DNA from 3 places in the Roseibium sp. ROS1 genome. Region 1 is predicted to be linked to each of the others. Evidence: riboswitches for the same ligand, from Rfam matches in the RefSeq annotation. Region 1 holds a riboswitch; each other region holds the start of a gene.

What was found. Region 1 has a riboswitch for cobalamin ahead of ACYQ6M_RS06500 (energy-coupling factor ABC transporter permease). Riboswitches for the same ligand answer to the same signal wherever they lie in the genome.
Region 2: linked by a shared signal. The riboswitch ahead of cobU (bifunctional adenosylcobinamide kinase/adenosylcobinamide-phosphate guanylyltransferase) and the one ahead of ACYQ6M_RS06500 (energy-coupling factor ABC transporter permease) in region 1 are both predicted to bind cobalamin.
Region 3: linked by a shared signal. The riboswitch ahead of ACYQ6M_RS07375 (hypothetical protein) and the one ahead of ACYQ6M_RS06500 (energy-coupling factor ABC transporter permease) in region 1 are both predicted to bind cobalamin.

What each region holds. Positions count from the first base shown of each region.
Region 1 is NZ_BAAGIG010000001.1:1,430,720-1,437,297, reverse strand. It holds gene ACYQ6M_RS06520 (HAD family hydrolase) at 1-233, shown strand, start outside; gene ACYQ6M_RS06515 (AraC family transcriptional regulator) at 240-1,187, opposite strand; gene ACYQ6M_RS06510 (hypothetical protein) at 1,371-1,742, shown strand; gene ACYQ6M_RS06505 (YHS domain-containing (seleno)protein) at 1,925-2,410, shown strand; gene ACYQ6M_RS06500 (energy-coupling factor ABC transporter permease) at 2,501-3,178, opposite strand; cobalamin riboswitch at 3,233-3,443, opposite strand; gene ACYQ6M_RS06495 (hypothetical protein) at 3,768-4,001, shown strand; gene aroQ (gamma subclass chorismate mutase AroQ) at 4,052-4,576, shown strand; gene ACYQ6M_RS06485 (EAL domain-containing protein) at 4,612-6,578, opposite strand, start outside.
Region 2 is NZ_BAAGIG010000002.1:1,116,282-1,122,859, reverse strand. It holds gene cobN (cobaltochelatase subunit CobN) at 1-671, opposite strand, end outside; gene cobW (cobalamin biosynthesis protein CobW) at 706-1,818, opposite strand; gene cobU (bifunctional adenosylcobinamide kinase/adenosylcobinamide-phosphate guanylyltransferase) at 1,815-2,366, opposite strand; cobalamin riboswitch at 2,400-2,617, opposite strand; tRNA gene ACYQ6M_RS13240 (tRNA-Asn) at 2,952-3,027, shown strand; gene ACYQ6M_RS13235 (cupin-like domain-containing protein) at 3,393-4,301, shown strand; gene nagA (N-acetylglucosamine-6-phosphate deacetylase) at 4,368-5,522, opposite strand; gene ACYQ6M_RS13225 (SIS domain-containing protein) at 5,519-6,559, opposite strand; gene ACYQ6M_RS13220 (GntR family transcriptional regulator) at 6,565-6,578, opposite strand, start outside.
Region 3 is NZ_BAAGIG010000001.1:1,615,150-1,621,727, forward strand. It holds gene ACYQ6M_RS07360 (LysR family transcriptional regulator) at 1-573, shown strand, start outside; gene ACYQ6M_RS07365 (hypothetical protein) at 578-976, opposite strand; gene ACYQ6M_RS07370 (S9 family peptidase) at 1,181-3,265, opposite strand; cobalamin riboswitch at 3,409-3,621, shown strand; gene ACYQ6M_RS07375 (hypothetical protein) at 3,729-4,007, shown strand; gene ACYQ6M_RS07380 (DUF1636 family protein) at 3,997-4,401, shown strand; gene ACYQ6M_RS07385 (ABC transporter ATP-binding protein) at 4,398-5,171, shown strand; gene ACYQ6M_RS07390 (ABC transporter substrate-binding protein) at 5,189-6,124, shown strand; gene ACYQ6M_RS07395 (FecCD family ABC transporter permease) at 6,178-6,578, shown strand, end outside.

The sequences.
Region 1 (6,578 bases):
CGAAGCCGGAACCGGGCATGGTTCGCGGCTTTGCCGAGGCAACAGGTCTTGCAGTGGACCGGATCGCCGTTGTCGGCGACAACACGCATGATCTGGAAATGGCCCGTTCGGCGGGCGCCGGACTATGTATCGGTGTCCTGACGGGCACAAGCGCGCGCCACGACCTGGAAACCCTGGCGGATGCCGTTCTGGAGAGCGTTGCCGATCTGCCGGCCTATCTGGCCGCCAACTGATTCACATCAGGCTGGCACTGCCGGGCCCTGCCGTCGCACTTGTCCGGGCGTCTGGTTGAATTGACGCTTGAAGGCCCGGTTAAAGGCGGCTTCCGAGCTGTAGCCGATGTTTTCGGCAATATCGATCAGGGGCAGATCGGTCTCCCGAATGTCGCGCCGTGCCCGTTCCATGCGCCAGTGGGTGACATAGGCCAGCGGCGTCATGCCGACGAGGTTCGTAAACCTGTCTGCAAAAACCGTCCGGGACATGCCAGCCTCCCGGGCAAGGCTCTCCACCGTCCAGGGCTTTTCCGGCGCCAGATGGATCTTGGACATGCTGCGCCCGAGCTTCGGGTTGAGCACAGCCGCCAGGCATCCGGCCCTGTCCCCCTCCCTGTCGACGAACGTTCGCACCACCTGGATGAAGATGATCTCCGTCAACCGGTGGATGATCGCCTCGGACCCCGGCTGCCCGGCGCGCACCTCGCTGGCAACAAATCGCATCACTGCTTCCAGCCAGAAGGCGTTCATCGTCTGTGTGTTGGGCAGATGAATGACGGCGGGCAAGGCATCGAGCAGCGGATGGACCGAGCCTTCCTCGAATTCGAAATGGCCACAGAACAGTTTACAGGCCAGCTCCTCGTCCGGACCGCCGTAATAGAGCGCGCCTTCCCCCGTATAACCGGATTGCCGCACGACCTCGTCCACTTCGGCCGCGGGACGGTCCGGTTCATCGCTCAGGATATGAGCGGCCCCGTGCGGAATGACGGCGAGATCGCCGGTCGCAAGGCGGATTGGCTTTTCAACACCATCCACCGCCAGCCAGCAGCCACCACGCATTGCCATGTGAAACCGCGCGACATTGCCGAAGGCCGGCACCCGCACGGCCCAGGGTGGCGAAAAGCAGGTATGGAAATAGACGGATCCCCGTAGCTTCAAGGCATCCAGGATCTGGGTCAGGGCGTCATGTTTCATGAAAGGCCGGTTCCGGTTGAAGTGCTACTCCCGCATTTTTGCCTCAACACCGCAAAGCGCAAGGCTCCCGGACGATCGGTCAATTTTCAGGGACTTTCGTGCATGGATAGAACCGAAGTCGACCAACATCTTTGGGCTCGTGGGCAATCCGCCCGCAGGAAACCAACCTGGAGGACCTGAAAGATGTCTGTTCGCTTCGTCACCAAGACCATGCACGCCTATCTCGATTATCCCGTCGCGATCGGCCTTATTGCCCTGCCCGTATTCCTTGATCTCGGCCAATCCAACCCGATCGCCTTCTGGCTATCCTTCCTGACAGGCTTTGCGGCCCTGGCCCTGACGATCCTGACAGATCACCAGACTGGCATCATCCGCATTCTGCCGTATTCGGTTCATCTGGCGGTCGATTTTGCCGTCGGCATCGTGTTCCTGGCAGCTCCCTTCGCACTTGGCTTCACCGGCCTCGACTTCGCCTATTACCTGGTCAACGCCATTGCCGTCCTGACAGTGGTCAGCCTTGCCAAACCGCAGGAAACGGTTGCGCAGGCCGCTTGACAGCCACCGTCCACGCACAATGACACCGGCCCTCACGCCGGTGTCTTTTTTTGAGCTGCAATCCGGACGATCTGCAAATCCTCGGGAACTTGCGAACATGGAGACGCCTGAGCTTCGGACGCAAGGTAGAGGCACCGGAGCAAATCCGGCCTTCAACCTTCATACCCTTTCAGGAGTAGAACATGTCCTTGATGAAATCCGCCATTGCCGCAACGCTGCTGTCTCTTGCCGCTCTCTCTGCCCCGGCAATGGCCGCGGACGAATACAACACCTCCAGTGGCCTGACGGCCGCCGGCAGCCCGCTCGGTCTTCATGGTGTCGATCCCGTGGCCTTTGTCAGCCTGGGCAACCGGATTGACGGAACCGCGCAATATACGGCCGTCCACGACGGTGTTGCCTATTACTTCGCATCCCAGGAAGCCATGGATGCCTTCACCGCGCATCCGGATCAGTACCTGCCGCAAAACGGCGGCTTCTGCACCTTCGGTGTTTCAGTCGGCAAGAAGTTCGACGGCGATCCGCAGTTCGCGGCTGTTGTGGACGGCAAGCTTTATCTGTTCCTGAACGAAGCCATCTTCCGCGAGTTCCAGAAAGACCAGTCCGGCACGATCACCAAGGCGGAAGCCAACTGGAAGAAGATCCGCTCCACCGAGGCAACGAACCTCTGATTGTACGTTGTCAAGGCGTCGGAACGACAAACAAAAAGGGCGGCCCCAGGGCCGCCCTTCGTGACTTGATTTCGGCAAAAGCCCGAAGACTTAAGCCGCGTTGTGCAGCCGATTTTCGAAAGCAAGGTTCCGGGTCAGCGGCGCCAATGTCTTGGCAGCGGCCAGAACAGCCAGGTCGGCCAGCGGCTCGCCCAGGATCACCAGCATGTAGGCAAAGCCGAAGGAACCGACGGAAGCCATGTTCTCGGCACCGAAGCCCTGGCCGTAGAATGCCCAGAAAGCAACCCAGCCAACGATACCGGCCTGGAACGTGGTGGAAAGAGCCAGTGCCTGAACGTAGGAAACGTCAACATAGGCTGTCTTTTCCGGAATGATGCGGTTTGCCAGCATGCTGACAGCCCACAGCGGCACAAGCAGCGTGGTGACGTTGATGCCGTACTGCGGCAGGTCGAAAGGAGCAACCAGCGTCCCCTGAAGCAGAAGGCCTGCAGCAAGGCCGATTGCTGCCGGACCTGCGCCGAACATCAGGAACAGGGTGGAGCCCAGGATAAAGTGAACTTCGGAAACACCAACTGGGTAATGCGGCAGGATTTCGAAGAAGCAGAACACGGCAACCGTCGTGATGACGGAGCGGACGGCAAGGCTGAGAACGCCGCTTTTGCGGATCGTGTCGAGAGCCATTTTGCCCAGAAGGCCGAAGGAAGCAGCCGCGGTACCGTAGCTGAGTACGATTTTGGCACCGTCGACGATGCCCGGTTCGATATGCATGTCATTTCTCCTTTGCGCACCCTCCGTGCGCGAGCAGATGGTGTGAACCGGCCCCGATGGGACCGCTGGATGGCAGGTTTCCTGGCTCGCGAGTCTCTGCGCTGCCCGCCTTCCCGGATCGCTCCAGTGGCTTGAAGGGCTTTGCTCGTCGCATACAGTTGCGGGGGCAGCCACGGTATTGGTCCCTGTTGGGTACGCCTCACCGTGTTCCCATTTCATCCGCCTTTACGCTTGTTCGGGCGAAACCATCGCATCGTCTAGATTTGCAAGGATTGGCGATATTCTGCAAGCGAATTTTCGCCATATTCGGTCTGAATGCGACATTGCACCGAAATTTTGCCGTCTGAAGACCACCACCGAAATCAGCCGAATTAGCACTACCAACAAGCTTCAGATCTCAAAATACTTCTTCAGGGAATTGCGTCAGCCACCTGAAAAACATGACATTTGAAGAATCCAATCAAAGATGAAAATCAAAACCATTGTTTATTAAATTTTTCTGTATTTAGGGTAATTGTGATTTTTACTTGCGGAAACCCTAACGAAAGATAACCTCACTCGAATACAAAGCACATCATGAGAGTTTGCAATGCCCTTTACCAAATTGGGAACGCTTATCGCTGGTGTCGTCTTTTTCCTTGGCTGCATTCAGCTGGCACTTCTGGCCGGCGTTACTCTTGGAGCAGTCACTGAACCAAGACCGGGTTTTTTCCTTGGCAATCTGACACGCGAACAGGCGCTCGACAGCGGACTATTGAAGATCATGGCCGCCGTCGCATTCGGCGTGATCACCGAGATCAGCCGCTCGGTTGAAAAGAAGTAGACCACAACCAAAGACTTGCCGCAGGCGGTGACCTGTGAAAGTCTTCGGCCATGTTGAAATCGATTCCCCTGACCGCTTTTGCGGTATCTCTCCTTGCTGCCACCGTCACTCCTGGCTGGGCGGCACCTGACAAGCTGTTCGGCGCCATCAACGAACGTCTGTCGTTCATGCAGTCGGTTGCAGCCTGGAAAGCGGATAACGACAAACCTGTCGAGGATCTGCCGAGGGAAAAGGTGGTGCTGGATGCTGCCCGCGAAAAGGCAGTCGAAAACGGCCTGTCGGCTGACAATGCCACCTTGTTTTTCCAGGCGCAGATAGATGCGGCCAAGGACATTCAAACCTGCTGGATCGAACGCTGGGAGAGCGGCGAAGCTCGTCCGCAGAACGTACCCGACCTGATCAAGGATGTCCGTCCGGAGCTGTTGCGCCTCGGCAACGAGATCCTGACGCTACTCGCAGAAAGCCCCGTCGAAGCCTCTGACCAGCAGGCCTTCACGGAGGCGCTGACCGTGGAATGCCTGTCCGACGGATCAAAGAGCGCTCTGTTTGAAGGTCTGGTCGACGTACACGACTAGACACATACGGCCATCAGGACATCCCTCATCAGAGTTCAGGAGGCTGCCTGCCTCCAGGGCTCGGCCGCATTCGCCACGCCTTCCCGCTTCATGACCATTCGCGAGAACTCGCCGAACGGCACTGCCGGGCTCCACAAGTAGCCCTGGCCGAGCGTCCCGCCCCACAGATTGATGTAATCCATCTGCAACTGGGTCTCGACCCCTTCGGAAACTGTGTTGAGATTGAGCTGCCTCGCCAGCATCAGGATCAGCTCGACGATGGTCCGGCGATCCTCGCAATTGGCAATGTCCATGATGAAGGACCGGTCGATCTTCAGCGTGTCGAACGGCATGCTCGCGAGACTGTGCAGCGAGGAATAGCCGGTGCCGAAGTCGTCGATTGCAAATTTGACGCCTTCTTTCTTGATCGGCAGGATCTGATCGAGAAGGTTCTGCGAATAGTCGACAAGACTCGATTCCGTCACTTCCAGTTCCAGCTTCTCCGTCGAGAACCCGCTCTCGCCAATGATCCCGAGCATTCTGCCGGTAAACCCCTTTGCCTGCAGCTGCGCGGGCGCAACATTCACGGCGACAGATACATCGACATTCTGCCGATGCAGGGATTTCATGTCGGAGAGCGCGGATGCCAGCACGAATTCTCCGATCGGAACGATCAGACCGCATTCTTCTGCCACGGGAATGAACTTGTAGGGCGGTACGGATCCGAGTTCGGCATCGTTCCAGCGCAGCAGCGCTTCTGAACCGACAATCTTGCCGGACGAAATGTCGACCTTCGGCTGGTAGTGAACGGATAGCGTGCGGTCTCTCAGCGCGCTTTGCAGCCTGTGCCGGATCTGTTCGCGCTCGGTCATCCGTTCGCGAATGATATCGTTGTAGGCGATCGACTGAGCCCTGCCGGCACCCTTTGCTTCATACATGGCCATGTTGGCGTTTCGCAGAACTTCCTCGGCCGTTGTACCGTGCTCCGGGTATCTCGCGATCCCCGCGCTGACGGTCAGCGAAAGGGAAAGCCGGCCAATTCTGTAGGCCCCACCCAGCCGCTCGACCATCGTTCTGGACAACTTGGCAAGCGTCTGCAAATCATCGACGCCGGGTAACAGTACGACGAATTCGTCGCCTGAAAACCGGGCAACGCAGGGGGGTTTTGACGTCAGTGGCTTGACCAGCTCGTCGACCAGGACGGCCAATCGGTTGCCGACCAGCCGCAACAGCTTGTCGCCTACGGCATGTCCGTGCATGTCGTTGATCAGTTTGAAGCGGTCCAGTCCGATGTAAAGAACGCTGCCCGTTTCCTTGGGTCGCAGATCGATCAGCGTCATCGCGACATTGTCCAGCTTGGCCCTGTTGGGCAAACCGGTAATGCGATCGGTGTAGGCGAGTTCCTCGATCCGCAGAATATTCTCGCGCAGCTTGACCATCATTCCGCGGAACGCGGTTTGCAGGTCACCCACCTCGCCTGGTGCATCAGTTTCCAGATTGCAGTCGAGGTAACCGGCAGCGGCCTCATTGGCTGCCTGCGTCACGCGGCTGACACCTGCCGTTGCCCGGTACATCAGCGCAGCAATCACCGGAACGAAGGCAAGAAGAAGAACCGCCAGGATCAACACCACCTGAACAATCTTTTCCCTCAGAACGCCCGCAAGCTCGTGCTTCGAAATGCGCACCAGCACGGACCCCACCACTTCCCCACTGCGGGAAACCGGCAGGATGTATTCGATCATATCGGCGGTTTCCGAATACTGAGCCTTGCCCGACTGCGCGACATTCAGGGCGCCTTCGTTGAACTGCACGGCGCTCGAGGGTTCTGCGGAGGTAAAATCGCTGGCGAACTCCTGACCGAAGCGGCTATAGGCCTTGGCTGCGATAATGTATTTGTCACCCGCAATCGCATTCAAAAGCCGCTCGACTTCACCATAGTTCTTGTTGGCGATTTCGCGCGCCGCGATATTGGTGACAAACAGCGCCTTGTCGTGAGCAGTCCGAGCAAGGCGTTCCTCGATCT
Region 2 (6,578 bases), on a different contig from region 1:
ATCAACGCATCCAGTGGTGCGGTTTGGGCACCTTGCACCAAAGCACGGTAGAAAGTGATCGCTGCAACAGGTCTTTCAGGATCCCGCCAGGAGGCCTTCAGTTGCGCTATATCGGGGGCGACCGTGCCAGCAAGATAGATACCCGCGCGAGGTAGGGGCACCGGATGCGCTGGCTCTTCTCCCTTTCCGATCAGGTGCGCTGCATATCTCAAGGCATTTGCGTAATTCTCTGCGCCGCCTTCCACACAGTATCGCCAGAAGCGATGCACTTCCGCTGGTGATCGGGTGGAGCGAGACGTCAGTTCTTCGTCCCACTTGTCGTCGCCCGGAATAACGATCAGATCGATGCCATTCGCGCGGACTTCTTCTTCAAACCTTTCCAGGCCGTAGCGCCAGTACTCCACTCCACCCAGAATTCGCAGAACGATCAGCCGAGACCCACGGACGGTCTGTTCGGCATAAAGATCGACCGAATAGGGATGCGACAGGGCCATGAGATTGGCGAGCCGCAGGCCTGCCCGGCCTGTTCCAAGCCGTGATTGCGCAGCGGCAAAGCTTCCCAGTTCGGTGTCTGCAGCGGAGAGGAACAGAATGTCGGCTGGAGACTGGCCGAGATCGACCGCGTCCCCACCGTCATCGATCCGGCGCGTCTGGCTGGCGAGAATGTGCATGCTTGGTCTTTATTTCCAGCTTCTATCCAGCGTGTCAGGCAGCAGCCGTCAATTCACCCAGCAGGCCACGAACCGCAGTCAGGTCGAGGCCTTTCAAACCGATTACGACCAATCTGCCGCTGCTCTCGGCGCCGGCGGCGAACCAGGTTTCGACACGCGGTCCGACAGCTTGAACCATTGCAGGTGTAGCCTTGCCCTCGATTTTTACAGCCCCCTTGATGCGCAGGACGCCTTTTTGCGCCATGGCTTCCAGAACCTTTGCCTCTGCATCTTTCAGGCTGGCGAAAGACGAGACTACCAGCACGTGACTTTCAAAATCATCGTGATGGTGATGATCGTGATGATGGTCGTCATGGTGATGATCATGATCATCATCGTGGTCGTGGTCGTGGTCATCATGATGGTGATGATGCTCGTGCCGATCAGCCATATCGTCCTCGGCAGCAGAGCCCCTACCGAGCAGAACTTCAATCGGAAGCGTGCCTTTTTCGGATGTCACCACGTGAACCGCCGGACGAACATCGGCGGCGATCTTCTCATGCACCTGCTTCAAAGCGTCTTCGGAGACGAGATCAGCCTTGTTCAGAACAACGAGGTCTGCGCAACGCAATTGGTCGTGGAAGAGTTCTTCAACAGGACTGTCATGATCAAGAGCCTCGTCGGCGGCACGCTGCGCGGCAAGTGCATCTTCATCAAGTGCGATCCGGCCTTCGGCGAGTGCTGCAGCATCCAGCACCGTGACAACACCATCTACCGTTACCTTCGGCTTGACGCTCGGCCAGGAGAAGGCGCGAACGAGCGGCTGCGGCAGAGCCAGGCCGGAGGTTTCGATAACAATATGCTCCGGCGGATTGTCCCGCGCGAGCAGCATTTCCATGGTTGGCAGGAAATCGTCGGCAACGGTGCAACATATGCAGCCATTGGTAAGCTCAACCACCTCTTCCGCGGCGCAATCGGGATCAGCGCATCCATTCACCAGGGAACCGTCGAAGCCCATGTCCCCAAACTCATTGACAATAAGGGCAATGCGTTTGCCATTGGCGTTGGTAAGCAAATTGCGGATCAGCGTGGTCTTGCCTGCTCCGAGAAACCCAGTGACGATCGTTGCCGGAATTTTTGCGCCCGGCTGCAGGGATGAATTGGTCATAATTTGATATCCGGTTGTGATGTGGGTTTCAAAAGTATCGGCAGGCCCGCAGCAACGAAGACGACCTGTTGGCACCTATGCGCCATATCCTGGTTCAGTCGTCCCTGCACATCGCGGAACGACCTCGACAGACGGTTCTCCGGCACGATCCCCATACCAACTTCGTTGGAAACGAAAACGCACGGCCCCTGAAGACCCTTCAGAACCGCGCAAAGCCGCGCCGTTTCGGCGGGGATGTCCTTGTCTGCAAACAGCAGGTTCGACAGCCACAGGGTCAGGCAGTCAACAAGAACCACCCGGTCTTGCCTGCATTCGTTTTCAAGCACGGCCGCAAGTTCGAGCTGTTCTTCCACGGTGAGCCAGGACGGGCCGCGTTGATCTTTATGAGCGGCGATCCGGCTGGCCATTTCATCGTCGTGGGCAGCACCAGTCGCGACATAGATTTTTTGCAGACCGGTTTCATGGACAAGCTTTTCCGCGAACCGGCTTTTTCCGGAGCGGGCACCGCCGAGGACCAGCGTCGTCCTCTCGCCGTTTGAATGCGTCATTCCTTCTCCCAGCCGTCCGCCCGACAGCGCCATAGGGTTGACAATGTGACGGCCGGTCTCCTGGCTTGCGGCTCAGCGCGGTCTGTACCCCTTCCCGGCCCCATCAGGACGCCAGTGGTTTTCGTACAGCCACTCACCGCTCACAGTTGCGGGGGCAGCTCCGGATCTGGACTTGAAAAAGACCGCACCGGATTCCCGTTTCATCCGGATCAGGCAAGGCCTTTTCCGGAACCGTCGGTTTCTTCCTAAACGTATCTTGAGGCCGACACAAGCAGCAGAAAGTCGCTGACGACTAACCTTGAAAATCGGCCAGGCAGTCAACACGGACGCCTTCTTGCGACAAAGTCAGAAAAAGGCACAGCCGATTTAGCCTGCCCGGGGTGTTCCAATCGTCGCGAAACGTAGGGTTTTCCAAGCTCGACAGAACGCCTAGCCATCTGAAATATATCGAGTTTTCCACACCGAGATCAAAAAAATGACGGCTTGATGAAAAAAACGCCCTCGGGGGCTTGGCAAACGGATCAAGCCTTTGATATACGCATCTCCATCGACGGGGCGGCAACGCGCTGGCCCCGAGCGTGGTGATCCCCAGTAGCTCAGTTGGTAGAGCAAGCGACTGTTAATCGCTGGGTCGCTGGTTCGAGTCCGGCCTGGGGAGCCATCACCACCTCTTCTTAATCCTCCCGAATGCTGCAATTCTGAAGGCTGGGACACCGTTCAGTGTCCGGGTTGATCTTATTCGCGTTTGATCTTGCAACAATCTGCACCGCCTCAAAAAACGACAGCCATTTGATGCGAGCGCGTCTTTCGCAGTAGTAACGTTCCGCACCATCTTCCTAAACAACATTTCCTGGCTACGTTTTTAACGAAGATCGCGCCTCCATTGGCTCTGTGTTGTTGAATAGCGCTTCTTGATAAAGCTCCAGGTTGCTCCTATCGTGATTTCTCCAAAGGGAGCATCATGGAAAATCGCAGCTAAATCCAGCACCCCTGAACCCGCAAATCTTCACATGCGTGGTACCTTTTATGAGCGGCGACAACACACACACCATTGCCACCGTAACCGCAGCACCAGGTTATGCCGAATTTCTTGAAGCCTACTGCGACAAGGAACAGCCCCTGCTGATCAAGGGACTAGCAAAAAACTGGCCCGCGCGGGAAAGGTGGCAATCCGGCCGATTACGAGCAGAACTCCATACGCTGCCAAAGGTCCGCGACAGAGGTGTCTTTTTCGTCAGCCGCTCCCCCGTACTCGAACAAGATATCGAGATGCCGGACTTCCTGAAGGAAATCCTCGCGTCCGATCGGATAATGCAAGATTCCGTTGCCTGGAGGTTCTGGATCAACAGCAGGAACAACCGGACAGAGTTCCACTACGATACCAACGCCGAGAATGTCATCACAGTTCAGGTGAAGGGCCGTAAGGAATGGGTACTGGTTTCGCCCGAAACACCGCTACCGTGCTACCCGTTCACCAACTTCTCTTTACTGAAAGACGAAGAGCGATTGCTGAGGAACAAGCGGTTCTACAAATTCGATCTGGAGGAAGGCGATCTTCTCTATCTGCCTCCCCATTGGTACCACCGGGTGGTTGCCAAGGAAGACGAGAACATCAACATCAATTGGACTTTCACGAAACGCGAAACCTCGGTCATCTCGAAAGAATTCAAGCGTGACATGGAGCGGTGCGGCCTGCTGCATTCATTCAAGAACAGTGATTCCGCGCTGGTTCGGCGCTGTTACGAAACCGCTATCCGCGCCCTTCCAAATGTTGGCGGTATTGGCTGGGGTCTGAAATCGTTCATTTCATCGCCCTATACGCCAAGCCGCGGAGCATTGGTCAACCGCTTCTTCAAGGAATTGCTGCAAATACCGAATACGCTGCTGACACTTCCAAACGTTCGCTCAACGCTGAAAAAGGTCGACAAGACCTAACCGGCGAACGCGCTGCCAATCCCACAAGTTCGGCGCAGTATGTAGACCACCAGCGTATATGCCGGGCTACGTATTCGAGAATTGCTCCCCCGCAATCCATACGCCCTCGACCTCATAGGCTTTGCCAAGCTGCACGAAGTCAGCCGGATAGCCTTCTTCGAAACGACCGAGTGGGCGCCCGAGAACGTCCGCAGGATCACTGGTTGCCATTGCAAGAGCAGCTTCGACCGGAAGCTCGAGTGTGCCGGTGAGAAACTTCAAGGACGCCGGCAAATCTATATCGGCGCCGGCAAGCGTGCCGTCTTCGAGGGTCAATGTGCCATCGCGGCGAAAGATTTCTCGCCCGCCCAGGAAGAAGGACGTAACATCGGTGCCGGTCTGAGACATGGCGTCGGTAACGATAAAGATTCTGCCCGGGCCAGTCTTTGACTTGAGCGCGACCCGCATCGCGACCGGGTCGACATGGACACCATCAGCAATGATGCCCACGTTGAGCGCGCCCAGATCGAGCGCGGCGCCCACAAGGCCGGGTTCGCGGTGTTGCAACGGGCTCATGGCGTTAAAAAGATGGGTGACCATCGAAGCACCCGCTTCAACCGCTGTCTTGCACTGCCGGTATGTGGCTCCGCTGTGGCCAAGACTGACGTGAATTCCCGCATCAGCCAATTCCCGCATCTGTTCTGGCCGCACCGTTTCCGGTGCCACAGTCATGATGAGGCTTGGCAATTCCCGCGCCGCGCGCAGATAAAGCGCCATGTCTTCGCGGTTCAAAGGCCGGATCAGATTCGGGTCATGCGCCCCCTTGCGCCCCGCGAAAAGATGCGGCCCTTCGAGATGCAGACCATGAAACCCCTTCACGCCCCGCGACCATGCGGCAATTGCCAGATCAACGACTTTGCGCGTCACGTCGGGCGTGTCCGTAATCAAAGTCGGTGTCAGGGCTGTTGTCCCGAGGCTGACATGGGCGGCGCAAATACGTTCGATATCGTCGACTGTTTCCGCATCCCCCAGCATCAAGCCACCGCCGCCATTGACCTGCAGATCGATCAATCCCGGTGCGAGAATGCCGTCGCCAAGATCGACAGTCTCTACGCCAACGGGCACCTGATCGGCAGAAAGAAGGCCAGCCACCTTGCCATCTTCGACAAGCAGGGCAGCATTCGCATGGATTTTCTCACCATCGAAAACCCGGCTGCAGAGATAGGCGGTTGTGGAGGTCATACGGTCTGGGTGACTTTCTTCAGGTGCTTGGGAACGTCCGGATTGAAACCGCGCTGCCGTGCAAACCATTCGATGAAGGCGTAGAAAGAAACAATCTGCACCAAGGCGTCGGTCAATGGATGCCCGGTTGCCTGGAACGCCAGCTTTTCCGCCCGTTCCACCTTGTCGGTCGTTGCAAAAACACTTCCGCCCTGGTCCACCATGCGATCCGCAGCCTGGGCTAGCCCCTCTTCGGCTGCATCGCGCACACCAAGCGCCAGGATCGGGTAACCGTTTTCGACGATCGAGACAGGACCGTGCATTACCTCGGCGGACGAATAAGCCTCCGCATGGATCTGGCAGGTTTCCTTAAATTTCAGCGCAGCTTCATTTGCGATAGCCAGACCAGGTCCGCGTCCAATGACATAAAGCGAACCCCGCTGCTCGATCGGCTCGGCAAGCGCGCGCCAGTCCTTGTCGATTGCTTTTTCAAAATGATCCGGCAAGGCAGCCAACGCGTCGAGCAATTCCTTGTCAGCTCCGATTTCCGCCAAAAGCAGCAGGCCCGCCAAGACGGAATTGACGAAGGTCTTGGTCGCTGCGACGCTGCGCTCAGGACCTGCGCAAATATCGATCGCGGCGCTGGAAAGCTTTGCCAGTTCACTTCCCGACGTGTTGGTAAAGCCTACAGTGAAAGCCCCCTGCGCGGTTGCACTTTCCACAACCGAGAGACTGTCCGGGCTGGCGCCGGATTGGGAAATTGCAATCACAAGAGCCTCACCCAGCTTGACCTTGCCACCATAAACCGAAGAAACGGATGGGCCGAGAGATGCCATGGCAAGACCAAGGTAGATCTCCGAGGCATATTTGAGAAACGTCGCAGCGTGGTCAGAAGAACCGCGAGCGACGCTTGCCAGGAACACCGGCGCGCCTGCCTTCTTTGCAATGTCGCGGATCAACGGGTGTCCATCGGCCAACAGACGGCGCGCAGCGTCCGGGATTTCTTCGATTTCCCGGCGCATGTGCGTCGGCGTGGCCATGGTACTTGCTTCAATCATCAGGATTAGTCTTCCGAAA
Region 3 (6,578 bases), 180 kb from region 1:
ATCCAGCTGACGCTGACGCTCAGCAACGAGAACAAGGATCTGCTGGAACACAGGGTCGATATTGCCCTCCGAGCCGGACCCCAGACCGATGAGCGGCTTTACCAGAAGCGTCTCGGGGTGGTGGCAACGGTTCTCGTTGCGGCGCCTGCTTATCTCGAACAGGCGGGTGCCCCGGAAAGTCCGGACCAGATCGGCCGGCACAAGGTGGTGCGGGTGTCCACGCTTCCGCAATGGCAACTGACAAATCGGGAAACGGGCTGCCGCGAGACCGTGCCTGTCGATGCGCGTGTCGTTGTCGATGACATCAGTCTTGCCCGGCAGCTGGCCGGCGACGGTCACGGGCTCGCTCTGTTGCCTGCGAGTGAGATTTCCGATGACCTGATTTCAGGTCGCCTCAAACCTGTGCTCGCAAACTGGCAAGGCCAGCAACGGGATATCTTTGCGGTATGGCCCACCGGGCGGCTGCTCAATGCCCGGGCGCGCTGCCTGCTTGATTACATGGAACCGTTCATGGCAGCGCTTCCCGTGTTTCAGGGGACTGTCGTCCAGCGTGATCCTGCAAGATCTGCTTGATGTCCTATGCAGTGTAGGGATTGCAGCGGATGTAGCGCGGCTGATCGATGTAGCTGGACATGACCGCAAGCCATGCGTTGCATTCGCCTTGAGTCTTGAAGCAACCAGCCTGGGAAATGATGTATTTCTGGCTGAAATTGAAGACCTTGCCACCGGCAATGCCTTTCCAGCCGCTGCCGGTAAAGGTGCGGCAGTCATAAGCTGTGTTGTAGGTGCTGGGAATGTCCTGCCGGTTCTTGGTGAATGTGGGGGAGAACAGCAGCGTTTCCACCACGTTGCCGCCGGTCGTGTCGTAGGACTGGCATGCGGCAAGGCTCAGCGTGGCGGCCATGACCGGAACCAGGCGCAACCCCTTTTTCAGCCCATCAGCAAGGCGGTGCGGAAGTGTGTGGTAGCAGGTCATCACGGGCTCCAGTGAACAGCATCGGTACGGTCCAGGACCGTTCAATTGATTGATTTGCAACAACTCTCACATGAGCCGAAGACTTGGTCAAAATCAAGTCACGTTCGCTCGGGTGGTACCCGCAAGGGCGTGTGAAAGGAATTTAGGTTCCTGGGCGTGCGAACTGCTCCGCACGCCCGGAAAATCCTCGGGTCTGACGAGGTGTCAGGCCTTGTCGGTCACCAATAGGGCAAAGGCCTGGGTTTCGGCGACTTCCTTCAGCCGGTCGAAACGGCCGGAAGCGCCGCCATGACCGGCTTCCATGTTGGTTTTCAGCATCAGCAGCTTGTCACCTGTGCCGGTTGCCCGCAGCTTGGCAACCCATTTGGCCGGCTCCCAGTAGGTCACGCGTGGATCGGTCAATCCGCCTACCGCCAGGATGGCCGGATAGGCCTTTGCCTCGACGTTGTCATAGGGCGAGTAGGACGCGATGTAATCGTAGGCTGCCTTGTCCGTGATGGGGTTGCCCCATTCCGGCCATTCCGGCGGCGTGAGCGGCAGCGTGTCGTCCAGCATGGTCGACAGAACGTCGACAAACGGAACTTCGGCAATGATGCCGCCGAATTTTTCCGGTGCCAGATTGGCAATCGCCCCCATCAGCATGCCGCCGGCCGAGCCGCCCTGAGCGACGATGCGGTCGTGCGAGGTGAAGTTTTCCGCAACAAGATGGTCTGCCGCGGCTATGAAGTCGGTGAAGGTATTCTTCTTGTTCTCGCGCCGCCCATCCTTGTACCAATGGAAGCCCTTGTCCTTGCCGCCGCGAATATGGGCGATGGCGTAGACGAACCCCCGGTCGACCAGCGACAGGCAGTTGGTGTTGAAGCTCGCCGGAATGGTGATGCCGTAGGAACCATAGCCGTAAAGCAGCAGAGGTGCGGAGCCGTCGAGCCTGGTGTCCTTGCGGTAGAGCACAGACACCGGCACGGTTTCGCCGTCGGCTGCGGGAGCCATCAACCGGCGGGTGACGTAGTCGTCCGCATCATGGCCGGAAGGCACTTCCTGTTCCTTGCGCAGAATACGCTCGCGGGTCTCGACATTGTAGTCGAAGGTCTGCGACGGCGTTGTCATCGAGGAATAGGTGAAGCGGATCGTGCTCGTGTCGAACTCGTAGCCGCCGCCAAGGCCGAGCGAATAGGCTTCCTCGTCGAAGGCGATGGAGTGCTCGATGTTGTCTGCAAGCCGTCGGATCACGATGCGCGGCAAGCCGTCTTCGCGCTCCAGCCGCGTCATGAAGGACTTGTAGACGCAATGCGACAGGATCAGGCATCCTGCCTTGTGGGGCACAAGATCGGACCAGTTTTCGCGGCCGGGAGTGCCTTTCGGCGCAGTGACGATTTTGAAGTCCTCGGCGCCGCCTGCGTTGGTCAGGATGTAGAGTGTGTCGCCGTGATCGTCGATCGAGTACTCGATACCGGTCTCGCGCTCTGCGACAAGCACCGGTTCGGCGGTCGGGTCGGTGGCCGGGATCATCCAGACTTCGGACGTCTCGTGATCATGAATGTCGATGACGATGGTGTCGCCGGACTGGGTCTTGCCGACGCCCATGAAGAAGCCGGCATCCTTTTCCTCGTAGACGAGAACGTCGCTCGCCGGGTCGGAACCGACTTCGTGACGGAAGAGTTTCGAGGGCCGGTGGTTGGCGTCGAGGCGAACGTAGAAGACATAGCGGCTGTCTTCCGAGAAGACGCCGCCGCCGCCCGTGTCCTCGATGGCGTAGTCGAAATCCTTGGCAGACTGGGCGTCGCGCAGCTTCAGTGAATAATATTCCGAGCCCTTGTCGTCATAGGCCCAGGCGATGAGCTTGTGATCCGTCGACTGGCTGACGCCGCCGATCCGGAAATATGCCGTTCCTTCGGCTTCCTTGTCGCCATGGAGAAGAACCGTTTCCGCGCCGCCGTCACGCGGGGTGCGAAAGAAAACCGGTTGCTGGCCGCCGGTTTCATACTTGAGGCCGTAAGCGAAGGGCCCGTCGGGCGCAGGAACCGAGCTGTCGTCTTCCTTGATGCGGCCGCGCATCTCCGCAAAAAGCTTCTCCTGCAGAGCCTTCGTCGGTGCCATCTGCGCTTCGTGATAGGCATTTTCCGCTTCCAGATAGCTGCGGATGTCGGCATCCAGCACGGACGGGTCCTTCATGACCTCCTGCCAGTTGTCCGCCCTCAGCCAGGCGAAGTCGTCCTGGCGGGTAATGCCGTGGGTCTCAAGGGTGAGGGGGCGCGCTGCGGCGCGCGGGGGAAGGGCATCCTGTTTCATGGATCGGAGGTAAGATTTTTGAGCCTTGAAGGCAAGGGTCAATACTGCCGAGGCGGCTGGGTGTTTCCGCTTCCAGGCAATCCTGTCGTGCTTCCAGACAAGAGCAGCGACCCGCAAAAGTCTTTGACATTTTTCAGGCGTTCGCGCACTTAGGAAGAGATGGTTCCCGACTCCGAACTCCGGACCGGGATTAAAAGGGAACACGGTGCGACGAGCCCGAAAGGCTGCAAATCCGTGACTGCCCCCGCAACTGTGAGCGGTGAGCAAACCTGAAAGCGCCACTGGGGAGACCCCGGGAAGGATCAGGCAAGCAATGACCCGCAAGTCAGGAGACCTGCCATTTCACCTTAAACCTTAACCCGGGCGGGGTGCCCCGGAGGAGTGAGTGACATGGCCAATCGGCACCTGCCGGCAAAGTTGCACATTCGGTTCCTAACTGCCCCGCGAAATCGCGGAGGGCGATATGAACCGGAAATTTTCTGCTGAATTCTCAAGACTTGCCAACCTCCTGACCGAGGCTGATCCGCTGGCGACGCGCGCAGCACGCGCGATGGTTCCCGATGGGCTGCAAAAATCTGTTGTCAGCAAGAACATGGGTAATGTAATAACATTACATGATGATTGTGCCAAACGTACCCGATCCGGCCGTGCCCTGTGCAACGAGGAAAGCAATGCCTTTGCTTTTCCGCAGCCTCCTGTCGGTTCACTGGCAGAAGCCGTGGAGGCGCGTCATGAGCAATGATCCGCACAAGATATTTGTCTGCACGACCTGTCGTCACAATGGGCAGACTTGCCATCCCGGATATGGGCTGATCTGCAAGCTGAAGAGTGCAATGGCACAGGCAGTGCCTGTCGTTGGAGACGAATTCGAAATCAGTGGAACAGCCGACATGGAGAGCTGTTCGAGACCTTGCACGCTGGCATTCAAGGCCACCGACAAGGCGATCTACCTCTTTGGGGACATTGAGGACGATACGGACATCGACGACCTGGTCGACTACGCCAATCGGTATCGCCAGATTGAAAATGGATGCGAGGTGACCGAGGAAAGCCACGGCAAGCGCTGGAGCGCATCGCAAGGCCGGCTTCCGGCAGCGATGATCGTTTCGGAAGCTGACGGGACGGCGTTCTCATGACGGGGATCGATCTGTTTGTCCGGGAGGTCAGCTGGAAGACGGGGCAGGGCAAAACCATTCTGCATCCGCTCAGCTTCGGTCTGCCTGCCGGTGAGGTTCTTGGAATTGCCGGCGCCAATGGTGCCGGCAAATCCACCCTGTTGCGGCTGCTCTATCGCTTCCTGAAACCGAAAACGGGCGAAATCCTTCTGGATGGCACGGATCTCTGGCACATCAGTGCCAGGGAGGCCGCCAAAACGATCGCCGCCGTGCTTCAGGAGCAGCCGACCGACTTTGCCTTGTCCGTGCGCGAGATCGTCACACTCGGTCGGCGTCCCCATGCAACCGGTATTGCCGGCGCAGGCAAGCGGGACGCCGAGATCGTCGATGACTGTCTCGGGAAAATGGATCTGCTGTCCTATGCAAAAAGAGCCTTCGGCACATTGTCAGGGGGGGAAAGGCAACGGGTGATGGTGGCCCGGGCGCTGGCGCAAGAACCAAGGCTTCTGGTGCTGGATGAGCCGACGAACCATCTGGACATCCGTCATCAGCTCGAGATCGTCGAGCTGATTGCCGATCTGGACATTACCATTGTCACCAGCCTGCACGACCTCAACCTGGCAAGCCGTGTCTGCGACAAGGTCTTGCTGTTGCATGAGGGCCGACTGGTTGCCCAGGGAATGCCGGAGACGGTGCTGACCCCCGGCAACATTGAGCAAGCCTATTCGGTACAGGTCCGTCTGGAGCAACTGTCTGCCAGCCGCGAGCGCTACCTGACCTTCCATCTTTGAATTTCTGGAGACTTAATATGAAAAAAATTGCCCTGGGCCTCGCGCTCACCTTTCTGTCTGTACCGGCAATTGCGCAAACGACGGTGGAAAGCTGCAACCGCACGGTGACCTTCGACACGCCGCCCAAAGCAGCCGTTTCGAATGACGTCAACCTGACCGAGATGATGCTGGTACTTGGCCTGCGCGACCGCATGGTTGGATATACCGGCATTTCAGGCTGGAAGACGCTGGACGCGGAAATGCGTGAGGGCGTTGCCGAACTTCCCGAACTCGCGTCGAAATATCCGAGCAAGGAAGTGCTGATCGGGGCCGACGCCGATTTCTTCTTCGCCGGCTGGAACTACGGCATGAAGGTGGGTGGTGAAGTGACGCCTGAAACGCTGGAGCCGTTCGGCATCAAGGTCTACGAGCTGACCGAATCCTGCATTCATATCGGCGACAAGCCGAAGGCGTCTCTGCAGGATCTCTATAACGACCTCCTCAACCTCGGAAAGATCTTCGGTGTTGAAGACACCGCGCACGATCTTGTTGCGGCCTACAAGCTGGAGCTGGACCGGATCGCGGCAACGGTGCCTGCTGGTGAAGAGCCGCTGCGGGTCTTTGTCTACGACAGCGGCGAGGACAAGCCCTTCACCGCCGGACGATATGCCATGCCGACAGCGCTTATCGAGGCAGCCGGCGGCGTCAACGTGATGGACGAATTTGAAAAGAGCTGGGCGACCGTCGACTGGGAAACCGTGGTGGAAAAAGACCCGGACATGGTCGTGATCGTCAACTACGGCGAAGTGACGGCTGACCAGAAACGCGACTTCATGAAACACAATCCCGCCCTGGCCAATATTGCAGCCGTCAAGAACGACCGTTTTGTCGTGCTGGACTATGTCGAGGCAACCCCGGGGCCGCGGAACCTCAAGGCCATCGGAAAGCTCACCGAAGCGTTCTGGGGAGAGTGAGCCTTGCAGAAGATGCTTCGAACTGTCGTTGCAGGCAGAAACGATAGACCGGCATGAGCCTGCTCACGGCCAAAAGCGCTGGCCTGCGCCGGTTGCGGGGGAATGGGGTATTGCTTCTGGCCGGCGTGCTGGTGTTGGCTATTTCCATTGTAGCCGCCATCGGTGCAGGTGCGGTGCCGATCCCGGGCAGCACTGTCTTCAAGGTCCTCGTCAACGGCGTGGTGCCCGGCTATTTCGACGTGGACTGGTCCAAGGGCCGGGAGGCTATCGTCTGGGAAATCCGGTTTCCGCGGGCGCTGCTGGCCGGGTTTGTCGGTGCCGGTCTGGCCGTTGTCGGGGCCGCCCTGCAATCTGTCACGCGCAATCCCCTGGCCGATCCGCATCTGCTCGGCATTTCGTCCGGTGCAGCGGCTGGCGCCATTCTTGCGCTGTTGCATACTGGTCTTTTCCTGGG